Regions from separate parts of the Ornithinibacillus jepli genome, predicted to be linked through region 1. Evidence: riboswitches for the same ligand, from Rfam matches in the RefSeq annotation. Region 1 holds a riboswitch; each other region holds the start of a gene.
The links. A riboswitch is a leader RNA that binds a small molecule or an ion and turns the genes downstream of it on or off. The one in region 1 is predicted to bind cyclic di-GMP.
Positions count from the first base shown of each region.

Region 2: another riboswitch for cyclic di-GMP. It lies ahead of AB1K81_RS00285 (DUF5667 domain-containing protein); the one in region 1 lies ahead of AB1K81_RS13365 (anti-repressor SinI family protein).
Region 3: another riboswitch for cyclic di-GMP. It lies ahead of AB1K81_RS07670 (competence type IV pilus major pilin ComGC); the one in region 1 lies ahead of AB1K81_RS13365 (anti-repressor SinI family protein).
Region 4: another riboswitch for cyclic di-GMP. It lies ahead of AB1K81_RS17310 (S-layer homology domain-containing protein); the one in region 1 lies ahead of AB1K81_RS13365 (anti-repressor SinI family protein).

Region 1 covers NZ_JBFEGG010000003.1:325,997-329,539, reverse strand. Annotated here, with positions in the region: gene nagA (N-acetylglucosamine-6-phosphate deacetylase) at 1-675, opposite strand, end outside; gene AB1K81_RS13380 (hypothetical protein) at 809-964, opposite strand; gene AB1K81_RS13375 (VanZ family protein) at 1,059-1,541, opposite strand; gene AB1K81_RS13370 (helix-turn-helix domain-containing protein) at 1,617-1,943, opposite strand; gene AB1K81_RS13365 (anti-repressor SinI family protein) at 2,026-2,145, opposite strand; cyclic di-GMP riboswitch class I at 2,176-2,251, opposite strand; gene AB1K81_RS13360 (TasA family protein) at 2,371-3,066, opposite strand; gene sipW (signal peptidase I SipW) at 3,111-3,543, opposite strand, start outside.
Region 2 covers NZ_JBFEGG010000001.1:57,149-60,691, reverse strand. Annotated here, with positions in the region: gene AB1K81_RS00290 (nucleoside hydrolase) at 1-589, opposite strand, end outside; gene AB1K81_RS00285 (DUF5667 domain-containing protein) at 786-2,060, opposite strand; cyclic di-GMP riboswitch class I at 2,136-2,221, opposite strand; gene AB1K81_RS00280 (DUF4145 domain-containing protein) at 2,394-3,500, opposite strand.
Region 3 covers NZ_JBFEGG010000001.1:1,467,370-1,470,912, reverse strand. Annotated here, with positions in the region: gene AB1K81_RS07675 (type II secretion system F family protein) at 1-994, shown strand, start outside; cyclic di-GMP riboswitch class II at 1,224-1,307, shown strand; gene AB1K81_RS07670 (competence type IV pilus major pilin ComGC) at 1,343-1,708, shown strand; gene AB1K81_RS07665 (prepilin peptidase) at 1,820-2,572, shown strand; gene pilM (type IV pilus biogenesis protein PilM) at 2,587-3,513, shown strand; gene AB1K81_RS07655 (hypothetical protein) at 3,510-3,543, shown strand, end outside.
Region 4 covers NZ_JBFEGG010000007.1:33,241-36,783, forward strand. Annotated here, with positions in the region: gene AB1K81_RS17310 (S-layer homology domain-containing protein) at 1-2,306, opposite strand, end outside; cyclic di-GMP riboswitch class I at 2,374-2,465, opposite strand; gene AB1K81_RS17315 (ATP-grasp fold amidoligase family protein) at 2,931-3,543, opposite strand, start outside.

The DNA.
Region 1 (3,543 bases):
ACATAGATGAGTAACTTGCTTTACCCCATGTAATACTGCTTTTTTCATTCCATTAAAATTTATAGCAGTATGACCCGCAGAAACATTTATCCCCTGCTCTGCTAAGTATCGGATAAACGAACCGTCCTCATCATGTTCTGGTGCCATGGTAATTGTTTTAATTTTATTGTTAGCAATCGCCTGCCATTTATCAAACAATACTTTATCTGGTCTGTGAATATGCTCTAAAGGTTGTGCGCCTTTTCTACTTTCCTCAATAAATGGTCCTTCTAAATGGATACCGAGAACCTCAGCAAAGCCTTCTTTTATTTGATAATCTGCTATATTTTGGAGTGCCAGTTCAATATTCTCTTGAGACTGTGTGATTGTAGTAGCTAAGAAACTAGTGGTTCCTTCTTTTGGCAGTACCTTTGCTATATTATCTAATGATTCTTCTGTTCCATCCATAACATCTGATCCATTTGCACCATGAATGTGGCCATCAATAAATCCCGGTACAGCATTTAAGCCTCCTACATCCATAATCTTAAAATGACTTGGATAACTATTCGGTATTTCTTTTTCTCGAAAAATTGCTTTAATCTTACCTCGTTCTATTAATAAACTACCATTTACTAATACTTCTTTCTCTAAGTATACGTTTACATTTCTTATTAATAGTGATGTATGATCCATTCTGTATATTACCTACCCTTCAAAATACAATTACAAAGTAGCATAAGGCTATAGAGTTGTCCAGTTAAGGGCGATGTTACGGCCTACGCATAGAGGAGCTATTCCAAAAGAATAGCTCCTCTTTGATCACCAATTAATTTACAATACGTTTCTCCTCTTTGAATGCTCCTTGATCACTTAACTCTTTAATCAGTGTTTGAATTAGTTCATCAGATGAACGTATTTTATTTTTTTCAGTATCATCAATAACTCTCTTCATCATATTCTTAAAAAACTCACGTTCAACCATTACATTACCGCCTTGACCTAGTGTTTTGATATTATTGAAACCTATCTTATCACAAAATCGATGCCTTTTTGACCACAATTCTATTAAATAATTTTTACAAACGTTTTTTTAGCCAATTTAATAGAATGAAGCAAGCTATTATAGCTCCAAAGCCATCAATTAATACATCTCCATAATAAGGCGTTCTATTTGGTGTGAATCCTTGATGTACTTCATCAATAATAGCATATGCAAATGCGATTGAGAATGAGACAACTAGAATTTTTTGTAAATTCCATTCTAATGTCTTTCGTAAAGCTATCGTAATAAGAATTGTTAAAATAAAGAAAGAACCGAAATGGGCTCCTTTCCGAATGAAAAACTCTATAAATCCATTTTCTCCTAAGGCAGCAATACTAACTTCTGACTGATTATAATAAAAAGAAACCCAACTAAGATAGGGTCTTATAAATGAAAAATCAATTACACCTGTAAGATACGGTTTTATATCCTGTTTCTCATAAGGTGTTGATGAAGAAATAAAAATAATTGCCATCCATATAATTGGTAAAAACCAGTACTTAAGTTTACGAATCATCATTCCACCATACTTGTCTAATGTTTTTTCACAATGATACCACAAAAATAAAAAACCGCAGTTTGGCCCACGGTCTTAGTTTTGATTTTTTCTCCATTTATTAAATTCAAGAAAGTTTTTAAATTCCTCTTTAGAAACACCGGACTCCATAGCCTCTTTGACTATTTTAAGCCACTCGCCATCTAAATCTTCTAGTTCAACTGCGTCATTTGTATTAATTAACTCATTAACAGAGACACCTAAAACCGCGCTTATTTTCTCAATAAACTGGATTGATGGATTCGATTGGAGGTTACGTTCGATTGAACTTAAGTAAGATTTTGCGACATTCGCTTTTTCTGCGAGTTCCGATATTGACATTTTCTTTTCTTTACGTAGTTGTTTAATTTTTTCTCCGATCAAGTCGACTCACCTCTTTCAAGCGAAATTATACCACATAATAGGTGAGCAGTTCTATATAAAGTACAAAAATACACCAAAAGTCTTATGTATGTTTCTTGGCTTCAGCTAGAAATAGACGAACTTCTTCTAAAGTTATCCCTTGCTTTTTTGCCTCCTTGATTAACAAGATCCACTCATAGTCTAAACTGATCTCTTTTTCCACTTTATTCAAATCCCCATCCCCCATAGTTATCTATGCAATCCAGCCATCCAAGAATGGACCTGTGATTTTGCGTCCCCACCTTTCAATGGGTTTGCCTTTGTATAGATGGTATTATATTCTAATTATATTATACTAAAGAACTAGTACTTCATGTGTGTCTTGTTTTGTCAGAATGTAACTAGTTTTGTACGAGGAGTTTGCAGAAATAATACTTTTAATGATAATTTATACCTTACTAATCCGAGCTTTTCTCTTTCTTTTCGAAATTAATGAGATAAGTATTCCCGCAATTAGTAAACAAGCACCTATAACTAAATAATTAAACATATTTGATGCTGTATTAGGAAGCTGCTTACCTCCTGTATGATCATCACCGGTATTGATGACACCGTCTACCTCATCATTTGCTACTGGATTCTTATCGCCATTTTTTGGGTCTTCTGGATCTATAGAGTTTTCACTACCTTCTGCAACAAACGTAAGTTTAAAACTTGTACTAAGTCCCTGGAATTCATTACCTAAATGTTCAGGGAAACGAAGCGTAATGGTTAACTTCTCACTTTCAGTTGCTTCAAGTAATCTCTTAGGCAGTACGTCAAATTCAACTAGTTTTCCATTATAAATGGAACTGTCCTTATCCGTAATTTCTAATAGAAGTTCGTTAAATAATTTTTCGTCCCCTTCATTACTAATGCTCATCTGATAGGAGAAGTCCTGCTTTCCATTGTTTTTAATAGTAAGCTCTCTCGGAGCCCAATCCCCTGGTTTCATATTACTAACCTCAAATAAAACATCTGTTGGCGATAAACTAATATCAATCTCGGAATTTCCAGCGGAAACATTCGCATAGCTATTAACTGGGCCCATTACGATTGCAAAACTAAACATACATAAGATACTTACAAATAATATCCGTTTCACTTGATTGCCCCCTTTTCAGGCAAGATTTATATGTTGTTTAGAAATTATGTCAAACTACTATTCTCTTCTTTTACGCTTTTTTCTTTTGGCACATCTAATTCTTTGATTGCTCTCCATATTGTTATTGCAGCATAACCAAGTAAAATAACCCCTGGTATTAATAATAGAAAAGCACCATTTTGGGACTGTGAAAAATTAATAAAGTATCCTAGGTATGGAATTGTAAAACCTGTATATTCCGCCACCACATTTTCAGAAAGAACTGGGTTTAGATCCTCTGCATCATTGTTATCCCCTTTTGTTCTATACATAATGTTGCCACCACTATCTACAACTTCAGTAACTCTATGTGTAATTAACTTCCCATCTTCCTCTTGAAAGGTAATGACATCTCCAGGTTGGAATCGCTTCATATCCCCCCCAGGCTTAACTGCAATAACAGAACCCGTTTTAATACCCGGCTCCATCGAACCAGAT
Region 2 (3,543 bases), on a different contig from region 1:
TAATCGTTAAATTATGGGCATATTTTAGAACGAAATTAGACGAGGTTGGATCACCATGGAAGTTAGCCTCGGCCAATGGTGTAACATTGCCTGGAAAAAAGAAAGCCCCTCCCATTACATAATACGAGTGAACCAATTTCATGTGGTCTGGAAATAATATAAATGCCGTCGCCAATGTAGTAGAACGACCTGTATCGACAATAATAAGCTCATTTCGGTATCTTTCAATAATGAACCGAATTGTATCAAAGGGATAAATCTGATATTGAATATTAGTTGGAGGTTTAATTGGACCGATTCCTTCTCCATGAATTTCAGGATAGAACGTCACCACTTCTTGCTGTACTGGTTGCGAAGCACCAGGAATTATTGGAACATTATGCTTCCCTGCTAATTGTAATAGATAGGCAGCATTTGCAGTTGCTTGGTCTTTGGTCACATTTCCATAACTGGTCACTACCCCAACAATTTCAAAAGTTGGATCAATAAGGCTATACATTAGCGCTAGTGAATCATCAATACCAGGATCACCAAAAAATAAAATTTTTATAGCAATTAGAATCCCCTCCTTTACACGATATATATTCAATTCAATCCTTTATCATGTCTGGAAAGAAAAGCACCATAATATTTGTTACTAGTTATTTACCGTTTTTATAGAATGGATAAAATATTTCTAGTGTCTTGGATCTACCGGATCTACCAAATTCGTAATGAATTGCTCTCAATATAAAAAAAGAGGAGTAGATTATAATCCACTCCCCCTAATGGTTCAATTATTCTATCTATTCATCACTTTCTTCTTCACGCTCTTTTTCTGCTTTTTCTTGCTTGTCTTCCGTTTCTTTATCTACTTTTTCTGAGCGTTTTTTTGCCTCTTCACGCTGTTTTTCAGCTTCTTGACGTTGTTTTTCTTCAGCCTTTTTTGCTTCTTCTTTTTCTTTTTCTGCTTGCTTCTTCAATTCTTCACATTTCTTTTTTTCAGCTTCCTTTGTCTTCTCTTCTTGTTTCTTCAATTCTTCACGTTTCTTTTCTTCTGCCTTTTCACGTGCCTGCTCTGCTTTATCCTTATCACGATCAGACAGTTCTTGATGCTTTTCCTCTATTTCTTTCCCTTTTTCACTTACATCCTTTATAGTCTCTTCTGCCTCTTCATTTACTTCTTCCAGAAGCTCTTTTTGCTCTTCGGCTAACTCTTTATTTAATTCAGCAAGTTCTTCTTGGTATTCATTTTCATCAATTTCACCAGCTTCTAATTTCTCATCAATCTCAGCAAGTTTCTTGTCAGCCTTTAATTCTTTTTCTTGAAGTTTTGCCAGTTTTTTATTGATTTTCTTCTCTAGCTTTTCTTGTGCTTTCACGATATTCTTTTGTATTGATTCTTTAGCTTGAGGATTCTCAATCTTTTCAAGTACTGCAGTTAAAGCAAGTAAATTGGATGCCATTTTCTCTTCTAATTCAGCACGAATTGGATCAACTGTTTCATCTTCAACAACCTCTTCATTAGTAGATTCCTCTACTTCATCTTCAACATCTTCTGTTTCAGAAGCTTCTTCATAGGTTGCTAATGCTTGTTCTTGTTGCTCAATTGCCTTTTGAAGAATTTCTTGTGCTAAGTCAGTTTGACCATCCTCAATTAAAACTTGAGCTTCTTTTATTCTTTCTTCAGCAAATTGTGCAAGTAATTCCGCTTCTTTCACTTCATCAAATGTTAATGCAAGCTGAACGTTTTCACGAAGTGTTTTAAAGAAGTAGAAGAAATCACCAGGAATTAGGGATGGAGACTCTTCTTCATCTAGAGTTTCTTTCTCTTCCTCTGAAGCTTCATCTGTTTCCGTTTCTTCCTTAACAGCTTCTTCTATTACTTCATCCTCAGCATTAGGATCCATCACCTCGGTTTCAGTTGTACTCGTATCTTCTTCTTGTGAAACAATATCCTCTACTTCTGTTTCCGTTCCTTCCTCGGCTAAAGCCGGGCCAACTCCTAAAGTAATTGCAAAAGTCGTTGCAACAACACTGGAAACAAATACGTTTCTAAAGTTTTTACTAAATGTAAACATAAAAAATCCCTCCAAATATAGTAAGATATTGGAAGAATATAGAATTAGACTTATATTGGTCATCATTCTCCATTCTTCAGCGGTTCAGCCACCATAGTTTCTAGAACTTTAGGTCTGTAACTTTGCGTCTCTATCTTTCAATAGATTTGCCTTTTTCAAATGAGGAACGGATGATATCTTCGTTCATCATTTATTCTATAAATATACAACATAACATACTAAATTAGTAGAATTATTTTTTTGTTATATAATTCCTTTTTTAGGGGTATATAGAATTATTCCCTCTGATACCTTACCGTTCCAAAGAATAGGGAAGGAGAGCTAATCCCCTTCCTACACCCCTTGCATTTCCTTCAACTGCTCAAATAACCTTTCAACCGTCCCTATACCTACACGATCATATTTTGCTAATATAAGTAATTCCATCGGCAATTGACCGACTCTTTCAATCTGGTCCTCCTGCATTTGTCTTAATAGATTTGGAATACCAGTAAAATGCCTTTCTGTTAAAGGAATTAAGGATAACTCCTCTGTTACAACAATGTAATCCGTCTTGAAAAAGAAGAATAGGTCTCCGGGACGATCGGTTGCTATCTGTCTACGAATCTTCTCTTCCTCAATAAATATTTTCAGCTCTTCAAAAAATTGTCCTTCATTCTTCTCCGAGAACCGTTTCACATGTTTGGAAAGTCCTTCTAAGTTACTCGGAAGCTCACTCATAATTCTTCCATGCTGCTCAGCACCAAGCCTAATTAAAAACGTTTCTGACCTTGGAAAACGTTGTGGAAGTAGAAATGCATCACGAAGGAAATACGGAATTTCAATTGAGTCACTCTTATAAGAAATAATACGAATTGAAGTATTTCCAGGGAGAGTATCAGTAATTTTTTCATCTATTACAATAGTATTTCTCCCTACCTCTTCCCCTTCACGTTTAGTAAAAGCAGCGGATAATCGTGCTTCTAACGCATCTAATTTAAATACAAGCTCTTGTATGTCAAACGTTTGTTGATTCCGTGGAGACGGGTCCTGATATTCCGGAACTTCGATATTATGAGAAGCATAGACTTCCACATACCATTTTACAATGATGTAAATTGCTTCCCAGCATAATAAAGCTTCAGAATAACGAAATTTCCTCGGATCATGTGCAGCCTGATTCCCTTGCATTCTCACATAATGAAGAGAATCTCGAATTTCCTCAGTAAGATAACCTTTCTCATCGAGTATATTAATTTGATCCATAAGCATCCCCTTACGAATGGTAGGAAGCTTTTCCATCTCCATTACTTTCTGTAAAATATGTTCAATAAAAATCCTTGAGTGGGTTAGGACAACTCTTGGACTTGTAAAAATACTATTCTCTAACTGTTTTGCTACAAATGCTAAATCTTGAGAAACCGGTTCTAAAAAGTTGTAAAAGTATCCTTGTTGTTGCATGATGTTTCCTCCAAAATTTTAATACTAAATTCTATCGTAACAC
Region 3 (3,543 bases), on a different contig from region 1:
TGCCACGTTAATTCATGCGGGTATTTCGATATCAGATGCAACGAAAACGATGATAAAACAGTCTGAAAGTATAGTATTAAAAAATGCTTTAACCGATATTGAAAAACAACTTGAAAAAGGACAAGCATTATCGAAATCAGTAGAAAGACATCCTAAAATTTTCCCACCTTTGTTAATCAATATGATTCGTGCTGGCGAGGCAAGTGGTAAGCTAGACGAAATTCTTAATGAAATGGCAGATTACTTTGAAAAAGAGTATCGAAACCGCCAAAAAGTTATTTCGGCTTTAATTTATCCTAGTATTGTTGGTATTGTAACATTATTTCTTACGGGATTTTTATTAATTTTTGTTGTTCCCCGGTTTATAGGAATGTTAAATTCGTTTGGTGGAGATATTCCTCCGTTTACACAGTTTATTTTAAATTTAAGTGATTGGTTAGCAAGTTACTGGTGGGTATTCATATTACTGATTACTATCGGGAGTATACTTTATAAGTACTTCCTGCAAAGGGAAGAATTTGCGTATCGTGTGGATATTATAAAAATGAAATTCCCTTTTCTAGGAACTTTAGTCCATAAAAGTGCTTTAGTTCGTATGACACAAACATTGAGTACACTAGTAAATAGTGCAGTACCTATTTTACGTTCAATTGAAATCACGGAAAGAGTGGTGGGAAATCGAGTGATAAATAGAGTACTTGGAGATTCTAGAAGAGCTTTAGAAGTAGGAGAATCCATTACAAAGCCGATGGAGGGGCATTGGGCGTTTCCGGCATTAATCATACAAATGATTCAAATCGGTGAAAAAACAGGTACTTTAGATAAAATGTTACTGAAAGCCGCAGAATTTTATGAAGAAGAAGTAGAACAGCTATCAAGTCGCATTAAAACATTAATTGAACCAATAATGATTATTATTTTAACCATTATTGTAGGAAGTATCATAACAGCTGTGGTAATTCCGATGTTTTCATTGTTTGAAACCATTCAGTGATAACTTTAAAAAGTCGACGTAATGATTCATGATAACAGTCCACCAGGGATAATAAGCATGGATGGAGGTATTGGTTATCGCAATGGATTAAAAATGGTTTAGGTAATTTTTGAGTTATAAATAGTCAATTAAGTAAGGGTTAGTATAATATATTTTTTACTCGATTTTTATCAGACAAGCAATATATTTTGTAGAAAAAAAGAAACTGATGACGTATAATTAATCTAGGACTTATGTAGGGTACGATGAAGAGCTATCTTTATTTGGGCACTTGGATAGCTAAGAGTGAGTAGTGCAACCGTCCTACACTGTTTATAAAATGATATTTATAAAAGGTGGGGAATAAACATGAGGAACTATTTAAAGAAAGTAATGAAGAAGGAAAAAGGCTTTACATTGGTAGAGTTGTTAGCAGTAATTGTTATATTAGGTGTTATTTTAGCGATTGCTATTCCTAGTGTTGGGAATGTGATTAAGAATGCCCAAGAAGATTCTCGTGCTGCTAGTGTTAAATTGATTGAAAATGCTGCAAGATTAGCAGACATTGCTGGGGACTGGGATCTAGTTGATGATAACGATGATGGAGTTTTATCAGTAACTGAATTAAAGAATGCGGGGTATTTAGAGGATGAACCTGTAATTCCTGGTACAGATGATCCTTATGCCGGAACAGTTGATAAAAACTATGTTTATTCTGGTGAACCAACTTCTTAATGATGAAAAAATATATCGAAAAAATTATTTTAACAACGCCCATGCATGAAATCTGCAGGGCGTTTGTTTAATATATATTATGAAAAGTTACCTAAAATAGGAGAGTTTCAGTTGGAAATACTATTTACTATTTTCTTTTTAATTTTTGGACTGATTTTTGGTTCGTTTTACAATGTAGTCGGCTTGCGGGTCCCTATACATGAATCTTTTACAGAAGGAAGGTCGATGTGTCCAGGCTGTAAGCATTCTTTATCGTGGTATGAACTTATCCCTGTTTTTTCATACATATTTTTACTAGGTAAATGTAAGCGCTGTGGTGAGAAGATATCGATACTTTATCCGATAACAGAATTAGCTACAGGATTTTTGTTTGTTTTAAGTTACCTTACTTTTGGATTGTCTATAGAATTAATGATTTCGCTACTGTTATGTTCTATGTTAGTTATTGTCTTAGTTACGGATATAAAGTACATGCTAATCCCGAATAAAGTACTTCTTTTCTTTTTACCTATATTTATTATCCTACGAATAATCGAACCTCTTACCCCATGGTGGTCGTCCATAGTTGGAGCGTTCATCGGTACTTCAATTATTGCGATTATAATTCTAGTAAGTCATGGGGGAATGGGTGCTGGTGATATGAAACTGTTTGGGGTATTAGGAATTGTATTAGGGGTGAAACATGTTTTACTTGCCTTTTTCCTTTCCTGTATTATTGGTTCAGTAGTAGGGGTTCTTATGCTTTTACTAAAAGTTATTGAGCGTAAACAACCTGTTCCATTTGGTCCTTATATCGTCATTGCAACAGTCATTACATATTTTTATGGTGATCAATTAATTAACTGGTATTTTAATATCCTCTAATGGCAGGTGAAACAATGGGATTATTTAAGAAAAATAGAGTCAATATTGTGATTTCAAACCGAGCATTACGTTATACATACTATAAAAATGCCAAAAATACTTCCCTTACATTTGGAGAAGAAGAGTTGCCTATTGGGGTAATGAAAGACGGAAGAGTAGAGTCAAGAGTTGCTCTTGTAAAAATAGTAAAGAAGCTTGTCAAATCTCACAAATGGAGTGGAAGTAATATTTACTTTTGTGTTCCAGATGATACGGTAGTGATTCGTCAGCTGCAAATACCTGTTACATTAACTATGAATGAAGCGGTTAGTTACGTTAAAACTCAGTTAGGTACTAGTATCTATTTGCCATTTGAAGACCCTTCTATCGCTATTGAATTTTTGGAAGAGGAAGACGAAAAGAGAAATTTGCTTCTATTTGCATATCCAAAAGAGAAAATTATCGAGTTTGAAGGTGCTTTTAAGGAAGCAGGTCTTAAGTCTAAGGCAGTAGACCTTACTTCACCATCAGTTTATAGGTATTATTACAAAAATCGTCAAGAAAAGGCTGATGGAGTTTTACATATTCACTGGAATTTAGATGCATTGTCATTAACTACTTATCGTCTAGACAAAGCGATATTTACAAGATACATGAGTAATGAGGTATATGAAGAAAAACAGGAATTAAAAGAAGATGAGGCAAGTCAAGTAATAGACGATAATATTCGAGAAATTACGAGAATCATTGATTTTTATCAGTATTCTATTACAAAAGGGGAAGAAAGGATAAACTTACTATTAGTTACTGGTGACTTCCCGTATTTACATAGCGTATTCAAGATATTAGAAGAAACAGTTAATATTCCTATATATAAGTTTGAAGAAGAAATACCGATTAAGTTCATAGATGCTCTCGGATTAGCATTAAAAAATGGTGTTCATAAAGGGGAAACAATATGAATACAGAGATAAACCTTTTAGAACAAAAAC
Region 4 (3,543 bases), on a different contig from region 1:
AATGCTTTCACTCCAAAAGTTACGGTTTGATCGATCCATTGTTCATAAACTACTGGCGCTACTAAAGTCTGATTAGTATTTAATTTTTCTTCAAGTAATGCAAACTCCATCATATCAGCAGTCTTATAGTAAACATTGTAAGACTCTGCTGTTACTAAATCCCAGTTAATCACTATATTATTTTCAATATCTTTTTGTACTAATAAATTAGTCGGAACTAGTGGTTCAAAAGTGAAATCATAGGTTACTAGACTGGAAACATCTGAACCAAGACGTGAGTGAACGGAAAATGTCACTGTTTGGCCTGCCCACTTTTTATATTCCGATTGCGGAATAATTACGTAATTGTCCACTACATCGACGCGTAGATCCTCAGCATATAGTTCCATATCCACTGTTTTATAAAACACATCATATGCATCAGCTGTGGTTGAATCCCAAGAAATAGCCAAATCATTGTTTTCATCCAAGGAAACTAATAAGTTAGTTGGCCCTAGATTATTAATTGCATCAACACTAGCAAACTTATAAACTGCTTGATTATCTTCTACATAAACAATTATATTTCCAGCATCATTAATAATAGCATGTTCCACAGTAAACGGGAATGTAGCAAGATTAGTATAATCAGCTTTTGAATACACTCCTGTTGGCGATACGATATACTCTGCTGACGTAGCAATGACATCTTCATTAAAGTTATACTGAGTTATCATATCGGACTTAGAAAATTGATGTTCTGCATAATATAACGCTTCACCATCTAATAATAGTTTACGAGTTGGTAATGAAAAACTTTCACTAGAAGGCGTTAAGGTCAAATCTTCTATATTTAACGAATATAATTTTGAGCCAGTGGAGTTAGACTCACCAATATACACTAATTTATTTAAAGAATCATACGCAATATCTGGCTCACTTAAGATTTGATATTTGTTAGTTTGGATTTCTTCACCGACTCTAATTTCACTACCTGTACTTAAGTCAATTTGATAAACCCAAGTACTTTGATCTTCTGTTACATAGAACAATAATGATCCATCAGCCGCAATACGATATGGATTTTGTTTCGTGATAACGTTGGTCATACTTCCATCTGCTAAATTAATAACAGCTACAGAAGTACTTCCATAGTTAGAGACATATAATTTCCCATTAACTAAATCAATATCTGAAGGGCGAGAGCCGATGTACTGTGTATCTAAAACTTCCATAGTAAGACTGTCAATTGTGTACAGCACATTGCTTTCTAGTGAAATTGCATATATTTTTTTACTAGTTTCATCTAAAACCCAATCTGTCACACTTTGGTTAATAGGAAGCTTATAATTTTTAACTTCATAGACCTTAGATGTTAGTGTTGTAGGTAAGCTACTATAGTCTTTTTTATGTAGTGTCTTGTTGTATGAATCATATAGATATACTTCGGAATTTGCAGGCGCAAGGACTAAATCCACATCGATATCTAAATCGCTAACTTTAAAATACTCATCCTTGTCATATATTGCTTCTTTTGTAAAAACAAAATCTGCTGTTACATCAAGAACTGTGCCGGGATATGAAGTAAATTCATAAGTACCATTTATAATTGCTAAATCATTTTTATCAAAACTAATTCCGCCATAAAAAATTTCATCGGAATCCATTACAATATTTTTATCCTTGGCATTTACTCCATACCCTTCATCATATGTAGATTGAGAAAGAATGGAATAATCTGTTTGTGAAAGTTTATAGATGTTTGAACTTGTATGGCCCGATTCTGCGACATATAATACACCTGTTTCAGATGCTAGACTTGGTTCATAAAACGAATGTGCAATTGAGTCATTGTCCGGGTTCACCAGAGTAGTTTCCGTAGAGTCTATTAAATCCTTTTCTACGATTCTACTATGTTGGTCACTATTAGAATAATATAATTTGTTATCGATAACCGTTATACTATAAGGAGTACCCTCTAAAGTAATAGCTACTACTTCTAGATTAGTTAAATCTACCTTAACAACCTTGCTTTCTCCTCTAACTGCTATCCATAGTGTATTGGCATCTAACTCTAAATCACTTAAGTCAGTTCCAATTGCTAACGTGTTTGTGACTTCAAATGTAGCTCTTGAAATCACCTTTAGATTGCCTTGTGCAGTGATGGCATAGATATTTGTTTCATCATACGACCAATCTGTGATGTCCTCGGTTAATTTGATTAAATCACCTGTTTCGGTGACTTCTTGGGCATGTGTTAGATTTGGAGTATAGATATTACTTAACACTAATAACACTACCAGCATGCCACTGATGAATCTTCTCAAAAAATCCCCTCCCAATTAAAAAAACTTTGCACAACAAAAAAAGAGCAAAGCAGAACGGGATTTATTCGTTGGCAACCCGGCTGTCATAATACCCAAAAATAGTACCTTAGACCCGCAGCTTTGCGTCACTCTCTTTCGAAAGTTTTGCCTTTTTCTTTTTTGTGCTAGGACCATAATCCCATAAAAGGGAATGATTTGTCAAGATTTGTCGGAAAAATCTTGCAAAACACAATACATCAATTCACATGTTATTTATAAATTTATCCAATAATTCACCAAATAAAAGGCGTCAGTATCACTTTCCCAAAAAACTAAAATAGACTGATACCTAATTATTTATCCAGAGTTCGTTAAAGCGGAGAGCAGAAATGATAGGACATGTTGCCTATCTAGGTAGAGCAATTGCGTATAGTAATGGAGCTTAAGAGACTATGTACGAGGTAGTGTTCGTGATTATACTTATGGATCTGGTAAGAATGAAGAACATGCTGATACTCTAACTATTTCCAATCTAATCGTTGGAGATTCACCTGAAGATGTAGACACGGTAATTGCCAAGAAGGTTTGTTTAGAATATGAAGCATAATAGAGGAGTGGGACAAGGGACCTGTCCCCCTGTCCCAGTTATTCATTAATAGGGAGCTTCCACATTTGACCTAGTATTACACTGTATTGTTCTGGAGTTATTTTTACAAATCCACTTCCACTAGTAAATGTCATTTCACCAAAATAAATTTTTCCATCTACATTATAAAAGTCTACTCTAACATGCGTGAAACCCTGACAAAGCTTCTTTGCCAAGTCCACCATCAATTCAAAATTATTAGGTTTAGGGACTGGAAAATCTGTATTTTTAAACTGATGTTGTGTCCACTCTTGTAATTCCCAATTTAGGTTATATACATTTCTACGGCGGTCATTAAATCGATCGATGTCTACCCAACAATAATGAACCTCACCGTTAAAACATAAAAATTTAAAATCCTTTAACTCACCATTTGAATCTTCCATAAATGTTTCAGCAATTATTTTTGGTTTAATGTCCTTATAATGCATTTCAAATCCAACAAATGCAAAATTTATTTTCATCCATCGATTAAATTGCTTTTTTGCTTTAATTCTATCCAACTTATTTTTATCTTTTACAATTAAATTTGTCCCACATGCATTGTTTGTTTTTAATACAAATTGTTGCGGTAACAGTTCAAAATCAATTTCATCAAAATTATCCCACACT